2 regions of the Promicromonospora sp. NPDC090134 genome follow, and region 1 is predicted to be linked to the other one. Evidence: riboswitches for the same ligand, from Rfam matches in the RefSeq annotation. Region 1 holds a riboswitch; the other holds the start of a gene.

Region 1 (5,564 bases):
GGTGGACCTGACCGCCGACCTGGCGGACTACGCCGGCCAGACCGCGTCGGTCCGGTTCCGGTACTCGAGCGACGGTGGCACCAACGACATCGGCTTCATGCTCGACGACGTCGCCGTGGGCACCGCGCTCACGGAGGACTTCACCGACGTGGCCGACTGGACCGTCGACGGCTTCCAGAAGGTCGGCGCCGACGGCACCTACCAGGTCGAGTACTCGCACTACTACGTCGCCGAGAACCGCGTGTACGGCGGCTACGACGCGACGCTGCAGACCGGCCCGTACAACTTCGGCTGGGGCTTCTCCAACGGCAACCTCGTGGAGCACTACCCCTACCAGGACGGCCTGCTGATCTGGTACGTGAACAGCCTGTACGGCGACAACAACACCTCGCAGCACGTGGGTGGCGGCCAGGCTCTCCCGGTCGACGCGCGGCCCAAGGCCCTGAAGTGGTCGGACGGCACGATCGCCCGCAACCGCATCCAGTCCTTCGACGCCACGTTCGGCCTGCAGAAGACGGACCCGATCTCGCTGCACCGTGAGGTGTCGGCCACCTCGCTGACCACGCTGAAGCTCGGCAAGCAGGCTCCGGTGTGGAAGTTCGACGACACCAACCCTGAGGCGTACTGGAACAAGGACAACCCGCGTCACTCGGTGAAGGTCGGCGGCACGGGCACCACCATCAAGGTGCTCACGCAGGACACCCAGACAGGTCACATGACCATCCAGGTCAACTGACCCCCTCCATCCCGCCGAGGTAGAACTGTGGCGAGATAGAACTGTGGCCCAACCCCTGACCCGGGGTTGGGCCACAGTTCTACCTCGGCGGGGGCACTACGCTCGAACGCATGACACACCTGCGATGGGGCATCCTGGCGGCCGGCGGGATCGCCGCGAGCTTCACATCAGACCTGAACGACAACGGCTTCACCGTGCAGGCGGTGGGGTCCCGCTCCCTGGAGAAGGCCCGGACGTTCGCCGACCGCTTCGGCATCCCGACGGCGCACGGCTCCTACGAGAACCTCGTGGCCGACCCCGAGGTCGACATCGTCTACGTGGCCACGCCGCACCCGATGCACGCGGAGGCCGCGAAGCTGGTGCTCGAGGCCGGCAAGCACGTGCTGGTCGAGAAGCCGTTCACGCTCAACGCCGCCGAGGCGCGCGAGATCGTGGACCTGGCGGAGTCGAAGGGGCTCGTGGTCCTGGAGGCCATGTGGACCCGGTTCCTGCCGCACATGGCGCGTGTGCGCGAGATCATCGCGTCGGGCGCGCTGGGCGAGGTGCGCACCCTGATGGTCGACCACACCCAGGACCTGCCCGACGACCCGGGCCACCGCATCAACGACCTCGCCCTGGGCGGCGGCTCCCTGCTGGACCTGGGCATCTACCCGGTCTCGTTCGCCTGGGACCTGTTCGGCGAGCCGCTCACCGTGCAGTCGCACGCCACGTTCAAGGAGACGGGCGCGGACGCCACCGTCGCCACGATCTTCGGGTACGACGGCGCCCGGGTCGCCACGACCGTGTCGGCGTCGGACACCCGCGGGCCCAACCGGGCCTCGATCCTGGGCACCGAGGGTCGCATCGAGATCGACGCGACCTGGTACAACCCGTCCACGGTGCACGTCTACGACGCCTCGGGCACCGAGACCGAGACCTTCACCGCCGAGGTGACGGGGCGCGGCATGCACTTCCAGGCGGCCGAGGCCGAGCGCCTGGTGGCGGCCGGCGAGCTGGACAGCCCGCTGCTCCCGCGTGAGGAGACGGTGGCGATCATGGCCACCCTGGACACGATCCGCGAGCAGATCGGCCTGGTCTACCCGGGCGAGTGATCCGGCTGGTCCTCCCCTTCACCTTCGAGGCCCGAGTTTCTTCGCTTTCACGCTGCTGAAAGCGAAGAAAGTCGGGCCTCGAAGGTGAGCAGGCTTCCGGACCTGCCGCGACCAGCGGTACGGTGGCCCCGCCAACGCGGGGAGCTCGGGGTAGCCGGGCTGAGAGGAAGGCCTGGGCACCACGCCCGACGCCGTCGACCCGATCACTTGAACTGGGTAATGCCAGCGGAAGGACGTGCCTGACGGCACGGGCGTTCGGTCGAGGCCGTCCCCTGCGCGGGGACGTGGTCGCGCGCCCCCTGTCGGGAACCGGCGACCTCTGGCATGCCCGTGCACGGAGGTCGCACATGCTTGCCGAGATCCAGGTCTCTCCCCGCCCCAGCGGCACGCCCGACGCGAGGTACGCGCACGTGGATGCCGCCATCGCCGTCATCCAGGCGTCCGGGCTCACTCATGAGGTGGGCGCCATGGGCACGTTCGTCCAGGGCAGCCCCGACGAGGTGTGGGCGCTGCTGCGCGCCGTCCACGAGGCGACGCTCGCCGCCGGCGCGGACGGCGTCCAGTCCAACATCAAGGTCAGCCAGGGCGCCGACGACGCCGGCCCCACCATCGCGGACCTCGTCACCAAGTTCCGGGCGTGAGCACGCGCGCCGTCGCGCGGCGGCGGGCGGCGGGGCAGGGCGAGGCTGCCGGGTGGCGGCAGTCCGGACGGCGTCCGGCCAGGCGCGAGCGAGGCCTCGCACATCGGGTCGGACGCCGGGCCGGGCGGGTCCTCGCCCCGCTCCTGACCGTCGCGGCGCTGCTCGCGGTGTGGGAGGCCTGGGTGCGCCTCGCGGGCGTGCCCGAGTTCGTGCTGCCCGCGCCGTCGCAGGTGGCCCGGACCGCCGTCGAGGTGGCGCCGCTGCTCGGACCGCACGTCGTGACCACTCTGACCGAGGCCGCCGCCGGGCTCGCGCTCGGCGCGGTCGCCGGCCTGCTGCTGAGCATCGTGGTCACGGCCTCCCGCGTGACCGGCGACGCGGTGTACCCGCTCGTCGTGCTCACGCAGACGGTGCCGGTGGTCGTGCTCGCGCCGCTGATGATCCTGTGGGCGGGTTTCGGCCTGCTGCCCAAGGTGATCCTGGTGTCGCTCACCGTCTTCTTCCCCGTCCTGGTCTCGGCGGTGGGCGCGATGCGCGCTGTCGACGCCGAGCACTCCGACATGGTCGCCGGCCTGGGCGGTACCCGCCTGGACCAGTTCCTGCTGGTCCGCCTGCCGGCGTCGGTCCCGGGCGCGCTCGCGGGCCTGCGGGTCGCCGCGACCTATGCCGTGGGCGCGGCGGTGGTCGCCGAGTACCTCGCCGGGCAGTCCGGCCTCGGCGTGTTCGTGCAGCGGTCCCGCAAGGCGTACGCCGTGGACCAGATCTTCGTGGGCGTCGTCCTGATCGCCCTCCTGTCCGGCCTGTTCTTCGCCCTCGTCGCCGCGCTCACCCGCGTCGCGACGCCGTGGCAGAGAGGAAAATCATGAACCTGTCCCGTACCCCCGCCCTGGTCCTCGCCGCGCTCGCGCCGCTGGCGCTCGCGGGCTGCGGCACCGCCGCGGGCACCGCCGACGCGGCGTCCGACGGCGGCCTGCGCGAGGTCACCGTCGTGCTCGACTGGACGCCCAACACCAACCACTCCGGCCTCTACCTGGCCCAGGCGGAGGGCTGGTTCGAGGAGGAGGGGCTCGACGTCGAGATCGTCGAGCCCGGCGAGACCTCCGGCCTGCAGCTCGTCGCGGCCGGCCAGGCCGACTTCGCCTACTCCGTGGCGGAGGGCCTGGTCCCGGCGCGCGCGGCGGGCGCCGACGTCGTCTCCGTCGCGACCGTGATCGAGCACAACACGTCGTCGCTGATCAGCCTCGCGGACGACGGGATCACCCGGCCCCGGGACCTGGAGGGCAAGCGGTACGGGTCCTACGAGTCCGACCTCGAGAAGGCTCTGATCAGCAAGCTCGTGGAGTGCGACGGCGGCGATCCCGCGCGGGTCGAGTTCGCGCCGCTCGTCAGCGACGACTTCCGCATCGGCCTGACCGAGGACCAGTTCGACACCGCCTGGGTGTTCGACGCCTGGGACACGATCCGGCTGGGCGAGGTGGACGGGCTCGACGTCGACACCATCGCGTTCCGCGACCATCTCGACTGCATCCCCGACTGGTACACGCCGCTCGTGGCGACGTCCCGGTCGCTGCTGGACGAGGAGCCGGACGTCGCCCGCGGGTTCCTGGCCGCGCTCTCGCGCGGGTACGAGGAAGCGGCGGCCGACCCCGACCGCGCGGCGCAGGTGCTGCTGGAGGCCGCGCCCGAGCTCGACCCGGAGCTGGTCGGGGCGAGCGCGCGGTGGCTCGGCCCGCAGTACGCGTCCGGCGACTGGGGCGCGCAGCGCGCGGAGGTGTGGGACGGGTTCGTCCGGTTCCTCGAGGAGGAAGGGCTGACCGAGCCGGGGTTCGACACGGACGCCGCGTGGACCGACGAGTACCTGCCGTGACGGTGCTCGCTGCGCACGGGCTGAGCGTCCGGTTCGGCGACGTCCTGGCCCTGGACGGCGTGGACCTCGCGGTGGCCGACGGCGAGTTCGTCGCCGTCGTCGGCCCCTCGGGGTGCGGCAAGTCGACGCTGCTGCGCGCGCTCGGCGGCATGCTGCCGCCGGGCGCGGCGGTGTCGGGGGAGCTCACGCTGCCCACGCTGCCGGACGGCGGTGCCGCCACCGCGTGGATGCCGCAGCGCGACGGGCTGCTGCCGTGGCGCCGAGCGTGGTCCAACGCCCTGCTCGGCGCCCGGATCGCGCGGGTGCCGCGGGCCGACGCCGAGGCGCGCGCCGCCGAGCTGTTCGAGACGTTCGGCCTGGCGGGCTTCGAGCGGGCCTGGCCCCACGAGCTGTCGGGCGGGATGCGGCAGCGGCTCGCGCTGCTCCGCACCTGCCTGGCCGGGCGGCCCGTGCTGCTGCTCGACGAGCCGTTCGGCGCGCTGGACCCGATCACGCGCAGGCGGATGAACGAGTGGCTGGCGGGGGTCGGGCTCGCCGAGGCCGGCCGTCCGGGCGGGGCGTCCGGGGGAGAGGCGACCGCGGGCGGGCCGGCCGCCGGCGTCGGGCAGCGGGCCGTGGTGCTCGTGACGCACGACGTGGACGAGGCCCTCGCCCTGGCCGACCGCGTGGTGGTGCTCGGCGCCCGGCCGGGCCGGGTGGTGCTGGACGCCGCCGCTCCGAGCAGGGAAGAGGTGCTGGCCGCGCTCGAACCGCTGCCGCGCCAGCCGCGACCGCGCTAGCGGCGACCGCGTCCGGGCGTGGCGGTCAGCGCTCGGCGAGCACGGCGGCGATCAGGCCCGGGAACTTGTCGTCGAGCTCGTCGCGGCGGAGCTGGATGGCATGCGTGCGGCCGTGCACGATCGTGCGCGTGAGGCCGGCCTCGCGCAGCGTCCGGAAGTGGTACGACATGGTCGACTTCGTGAGGTCCAGGCCCCAGGCGTCAAGGGTCTTGGGCTTGGGCTCGCCGTCGGCCAGGTGGTGCACGATCTGCAGGCGCACCGGATCGCCGAGGGCCTTGAGCACGTCGACGAGCTCGACCTCGGCCATGTCCGGGCTGGGGTAGTCACCCATGGCTCACCTCGACATCGGTCCGGCAAAATAGTTCGACAACCATCGAACTATCACGTACGCTCGATGGTATGACGTTCATCGAACAATCATACTCGCTGCGGGGCGCCTATCTCCGGATC
Region 2 (5,564 bases), on a different contig from region 1:
TCGACCTGATGCCGCCGCGCGGTGACGAGGCCGATCTGGTCCGGATCGTCGAGGGCGTCAGCGGCAGCGTCCCGATGACCACCGAGCTCCGCCTCCGGTTCGACTACGGGAACATCGTGCCCTGGATCACCCAGGACGGGGACGCGCTGCGCGCCGTGGCGGGCCCGGACTCGGTGCGCATCGACTCGGCGGTACCGATGACGCGGGAGGGCGTGAGCGACGGGTCGGTGCTGCGGGCCGAGTTCACCGTGGGGCCTGGTGAGCGGGTGTCGTTCGTCCTGAACTATCACGCGTCCCACCTGGAGACCGCCGATCCCGTGGAGCCGTACGGCGCGCTGCGCGACACCGAGGACTTCTGGCAGGCCTGGCTCACCGGGTGCTCGTACGACGGGCCGTGGGTCGATGCCGTCCACCGGTCGCTGATCACGCTGAAGGCCCTGACCTACGCGCCGACGGGCGCGATCGCGGCGGCGGCCACGACGTCGTTGCCCGAGCAGCTCGGCGGCACCCGTAACTGGGACTACCGGTACTGCTGGCTGCGCGACGCCGGGCTGACCCTGCAGGCCCTGATCGGCACGGGCTTCATCGACGAGGCGCGCGAGTGGCGGGCGTGGCTGCTGCGCGCGGTGGCGGGGGACCCGGCGGACCTGCAGATCATGTACGGGCTCGACGGCCGGCGGCGGCTGCCGGAGTACACGCTCGACTGGCTGCCCGGCTTCGAGGGTTCCGCACCGGTGCGGATCGGCAACGACGCGGCGAGCCAGCTCCAGATCGACGTGTGGGGCGAGACGCTGGACGCCCTGCACCATGCGCGCGAGGCGGGGCTGGAGCAGGACGAGGACGTGTGGCGGCTGCAGCGGGCGCTGCTGGAGCACCTCGAGGAGCACTGGGACGACCTCGACAACGGGCTCTGGGAGGTGCGCGGCCCCCGGCGCGCCTTCGTGCACTCGCGCGTCATGGCCTGGGCGGGTTTCGACCGAGCCGTGCGGGCGGTCGAGAAGTACGGCCTGGCGGACGAGCCCGTCGAGCGCTGGCGCGCCGTGCGCGACCGGATCCACGACGACGTGTGCACCCACGGGTTCGACGCAGAGCGGAACACGTTCACGCAGTTCTACGGCTCGGACGGGCTCGACGCCGCGCTGCTGCTGATCGGCCAGGTCGGCTTCCTGCCCTGGGACGATCCCCGGGTCGTCGGCACCGTGGACGCCGTGCAGCGCGAGCTCGGCCAGGACGGGCTGCTGCGGCGGTACCACAACGAGGCCGACGACCAGGTGGACGGCCTGCCCGGCGCCGAGGCGACGTTCCTGGTGTGCAACTTCTGGCTGGTCGACGCGCTGCACGGCATCGGCCGGGTCGACGAGTCCGTCGCCCTGTTCGAGCGGCTGCTCGCCGTGCGCAACGACCTGGGGCTGCTCAGCGAGGAGTACGACCCCGCCACGGGCCGGCACCTCGGCAACACGCCTCAGGCGTTCAGCCACCTGGGCCTGGTGAACAGCGCGCTGCGGCTGGGTCAGCCCCGCGAGTCGCGCCAGGCGACCCAGTCCGTGACGGTCGACAGGTCGTAGTCCGGCCCGGTCACCCCGACGGTGAACAGGGTGACCCCCGCCGCGACGAACGCCTCGCCGGTCGTACCGGGCGCGCCCTTGGCCTCCACCGAGCGTTCGACCAGCGCGGCGGTGTCGCGCCCGACGGCGGCCCCGTGCTCGTCGAGGATCGCCGACTTGCTCGTCAGGGTCGGCAGGTCGCCGAACGAGTGCCAGATGTCGGCGTGCTCGGCCACGATCCGCAGCGTCTTGCGCACGCCACCGCCGCCGATCAGGACCGGGATCTCGCGCGACGGCGCCGGGTTGCCGGCTGCCAGCCGGGCCTTGATGCGCGGCATCGCGTCGCCCAGGCTCGCGATGCGCGAACCCGCCGTGCCGAACTCGTAGCCGAACTGGTCGTAGTCCTTCTCGAACCAGCCGGCGCCCAGGCCCAGGATCAGCCGCCCGCCCGAGATGTGGTCGACCGTGCGGGCCATGTCCGCCAGCAGGTCGGGGTTGCGGTAGCCGATGCCGCTCACGAGGGCGCCGATCTCCACGCGCTCGGTCTGCTCGGCCCACGCGCCGAGCATGGTCCAGCACTCGAAGTGCTTGCCGTCGGGGTTGCCCCGCAGCGGGAAGAAGTGGTCCCAGTTGAAGATGACGTCCACCCCGGCATCCTCGGCGCGGAGCACCGCGTCGCGGATCGCGGAGTAGTCGGCGTGCTGGGGCTGGAGCTGGACACCGATGCGGATCGGGCGGTCTGTCATGGCGGCAGCCTACGACCCGCCGGATCCGATAGCCTCTGCCGCACGTGACACGGGGTGCCCTGCCAGGGCTGAGACCACACCCGTCGAACCTGATCCAGATCATGCTGGCGAAGGGATGTCCACCGTGACTTCTTCTGCTGTCCCCGTTTCCGCCGGGCCGTCCGGCACCGCCGCGCCGTCCGGCCCCGCCGCCGTCCGCCCCTTCACCGAGGAGGCCTGGGAACGCATCGCGGGCTGGCGCGACGCCGTCGAGCACATGCCGTTCGTCCGGGCGCTCGCGGACGGCTCGCTGCCCGCCGGGTCCTTCGCGTTCTACCTCGCCCAGGACGCCGCCTACCTGCGCGAGTACTCGCGCGTCCTGGCGGGCGCCGCGCGGGTGGCGCCCAACCCGGCCGCGCAGGGCTTCCTCGCGCGGTCGTCGGTGACGGCGCTGGAGGTCGAGACGGCGCTCCACCGCGACTGGCTGGGCGCCCATGCCGGACTGGTGGCGGGCGACGTCGCCGCGGTCGAGCCGTCCCCCGTCACCGCGGCCTACACGGGACACCTGCACGCCGCGGCGTCGGGCAGCTACGCGGAGACGGTCGCCGCGCTCCTGCCCTGCTACTGGCTCTACGCGCACGTCGGGAGCGTGCTCGTGGACCTCGCCGGACGCCGCCCCGGCGGCCTGGCGGGCCACCCGTACGGGGCCTGGATCGGCACCTACGGCGACGAGGCCTTCCAGGAGTCGACCCGCCAGGCCCGTCGCCTGGCCGACGATGCCGCCCGCTGGGTCTCCCCGGACGAGCGCGAGCGCATGCTGCGGGCGTTCGAGATCTCGTCGGTGCACGAGTACCTCTTCTTCGAGCAGGGCTTGACCGCCCCCACCTGGCCGACGCCGCCCATGTGGGCCGAGACTAGGGGGTGACGCCGTCGACGGCGCCGACCAGAGGACAGGAGCACCGATGCCGAACTACAGCACCTCCGCCGAGATCGACGCGACACCCGAGGAGGTGTGGGCGGTCCTGTCCGACGTCGAGCACATGCCCGACTGGACGTCGTCCATGAAGTCGGTCGAGATCATCGACGGGCCCAACCCGCCCGACGTCGGCACCCAGGTGCGGATCGAGCAGCCGGAGCTGCCGCTCGCGGTCTGGCTGATGGACGAGTGGGACCCGCCGCGGCACTTCGCGTGGATCACCGAGGCGCCGGGCGTGACCACGCAGGCGGAGCACCTCGTCGAGCCGCTGCCGGATGGCCGCTCCAAGGTGACGCTCGCGATCACGCAGACCGGCTCGCTGGCGTGGCTGGTCGGCGGCCTGGTGGGCAAGCGGACCCGGGAGTACGTCGACACCGAGCTGGCCGGGCTCGAGGTCCGCGTCACCCAGCAGGGCTGAGGCCGGGGCGGCCCACTCCGCTTGGCGCGCCCTCGTCGCCCGGGGTCTCAGGCGCGGGTGGCCACCGCGAACACCCGGCGGAACGCCAGCGGGGTGCCGTGCGCCCGCTCGGGGTAGGCCTCCCGGAGCGCCGCGCCGAACTCCTCCTCGAACCGGGCGCGCAGGCCCGGGTCCTTTGCCTCCAGCGCCTGGAGCGTGGGCTGGGCACCGGTCGCCGAGATCCAGCGCAGCACCGGGTCCGGCCCCTGCAGCACGTGCGTGTAGGTGGTCTCCCACGTGTCGACGGCCCAGCCCGGCCGGGCCAGGATCTCCAGGTACTCGGCCGGGTCGGCGGTGGCCCGCCGCTCGACCGGCCCGACGACGTCGGCGTACGGCGCGCGGGTGGCGACCTCCCGCAGGAGCCGGTGGCTGGGCGCGTCGTGGTTGCCCGGCACCTGGAACGCGAAGGTCTGCGCGGCCCGGTCGGCGAGCGTCGTGAGGAGCTCGCGGTGCCCCGGGACCCACTGGAGTGCCGCGTTGCTGATGACGAGGTCGGCGGTGTGGTCGTCGGTGCTCAGGTCGGCCAGCACGTACTCGGTCGCCGGGTCGGCGGCGCGGGCCTCGGCGATCATGGCGGGGGAGGCGTCCACCCCGGTGACGCGCGCCTCGGGCCAGCGCGCGCGGAGCACGGGGGTGAGGTGACCCGGGCCGCAGCCGAGATCCACGATCGTGCCCGGCGCGGCTGCCACGCGGGCGACCAGCTCCGTGAACGGCCGCGACCGCTCGTCCGTGTACTGCAGGTAGGCGCCGGGGTTCCAGTCGGCCATCACAACTCCTCGCCGTCGAGTATCTTGATGTCAAGATACATCACGGCGGGCCGGGCCGCGGCGTCCGCCGGGCTCGCGCCGGGCGGACGCCGTCCGCCCTACGCGACCTCGATGTAGTCCAGCTCGGTGAACGCCGTCCCCTTGCCCAGCCGGATGGTGTTCCAGCCGGCCTGCAGCGTGATGTCCTTGCCGGCCTGCTGCCAGTTGTCCCAGCCGGTGATCGGGTAGCTGATGGACCCGGCCGACGCCCCGTTGACCGTGACCGTGTGCGACGCCGTCACGGCCGAACCGTTGGCGTAGCCCACGTGCAGCGTGTAGCTGCCGGACGTCGGCACGTAGATCGACCCGACGTCGACCCAGCTGTCGGCGTGGTCGATGTACGCGGCGACCTTGCCGTCCGACGCGCCGGCCGCGTTCTCGCGGACCGTGCAGTTGTTCAGGGTGCCGCGCTCGGCCTCGTAGCGCACCCGGCTGCCGCGCACCACCGGGTTCGAGTTCGCCCAGCCGAGGTCGGCGACGTACATGCCGCGCCCGCCCGCGTCCCGGTGCCCGTGGAAGATCAGCTTGTCGCCCCCGGCGTCCCGCAGCACGTCGGCGCCGCCGGGGCCGGACACCGCGCCGTCGAGCGAGTCCGTGGTCATGAGGAACCGGAACGCCTTGGTGTAGGGGCCGGTGATCGAGTCGGCCACCGCGTAGCTGGTGCCGTACGAGTTGGTGCTGTACGGGCCCGCCGAGTAGAAGAGCACGTACTTGCCGCCCACCCTGGTCACGACGGGCGCCTCGATGATGCCGGCCTCGTCGGCCCGGTCGTTGCGCAGCACCTGGGTGGCGCCGCCCTGGAACGTGATGCCGTCCGCGGCCACGCGCTGCACGTGGATCCAGGTGGTGGCGCCGATGGCGTTGCCGTCGTTCTTCCACAGGATGTACCGGGTGCCGTCGGTGTCGACGAAGCTCGACGCGTCGATCGCGCCGCCCGCCTCCAGCGGGCAGATGAGCGGCTCGCTGCCGACCGGGGCGAACGGGCCGCCGGGGGAGTCGGCCAGCGCCGCGCCGATGCACTGCCGCCCCGACGCGGTGTGCCACGCCGTGTAGTAG

What was found. Region 1 has a riboswitch for thiamine pyrophosphate ahead of ACIPN7_RS00590 (MTH1187 family thiamine-binding protein). Riboswitches for the same ligand answer to the same signal wherever they lie in the genome.
Region 2: linked by a shared signal. The riboswitch ahead of ACIPN7_RS23660 (TenA family protein) and the one ahead of ACIPN7_RS00590 (MTH1187 family thiamine-binding protein) in region 1 are both predicted to bind thiamine pyrophosphate.

What each region holds. Positions count from the first base shown of each region.
Region 1 is NZ_JBIVCZ010000001.1:124,327-129,890, reverse strand. Features, by position in the region: gene ACIPN7_RS00600 (immune inhibitor A domain-containing protein) at 1-736, shown strand, start outside; gene ACIPN7_RS00595 (Gfo/Idh/MocA family protein) at 847-1,827, shown strand; TPP riboswitch at 1,962-2,064, shown strand; gene ACIPN7_RS00590 (MTH1187 family thiamine-binding protein) at 2,175-2,468, shown strand; gene ACIPN7_RS00585 (ABC transporter permease) at 2,465-3,334, shown strand; gene ACIPN7_RS00580 (ABC transporter substrate-binding protein) at 3,331-4,335, shown strand; gene ACIPN7_RS00575 (ABC transporter ATP-binding protein) at 4,332-5,114, shown strand; gene ACIPN7_RS00570 (ArsR/SmtB family transcription factor) at 5,140-5,445, opposite strand; gene ACIPN7_RS00565 (MFS transporter) at 5,514-5,564, shown strand, end outside.
Region 2 is NZ_JBIVCZ010000010.1:28,165-33,728, reverse strand. Features, by position in the region: gene ACIPN7_RS23670 (glycoside hydrolase family 15 protein) at 1-1,565, shown strand, start outside; gene ACIPN7_RS23665 (LLM class F420-dependent oxidoreductase) at 1,511-2,290, opposite strand; TPP riboswitch at 2,331-2,423, shown strand; gene ACIPN7_RS23660 (TenA family protein) at 2,415-3,194, shown strand; gene ACIPN7_RS23655 (SRPBCC family protein) at 3,232-3,663, shown strand; gene ACIPN7_RS23650 (methyltransferase domain-containing protein) at 3,711-4,469, opposite strand; gene ACIPN7_RS23645 (family 43 glycosylhydrolase) at 4,568-5,564, opposite strand, start outside.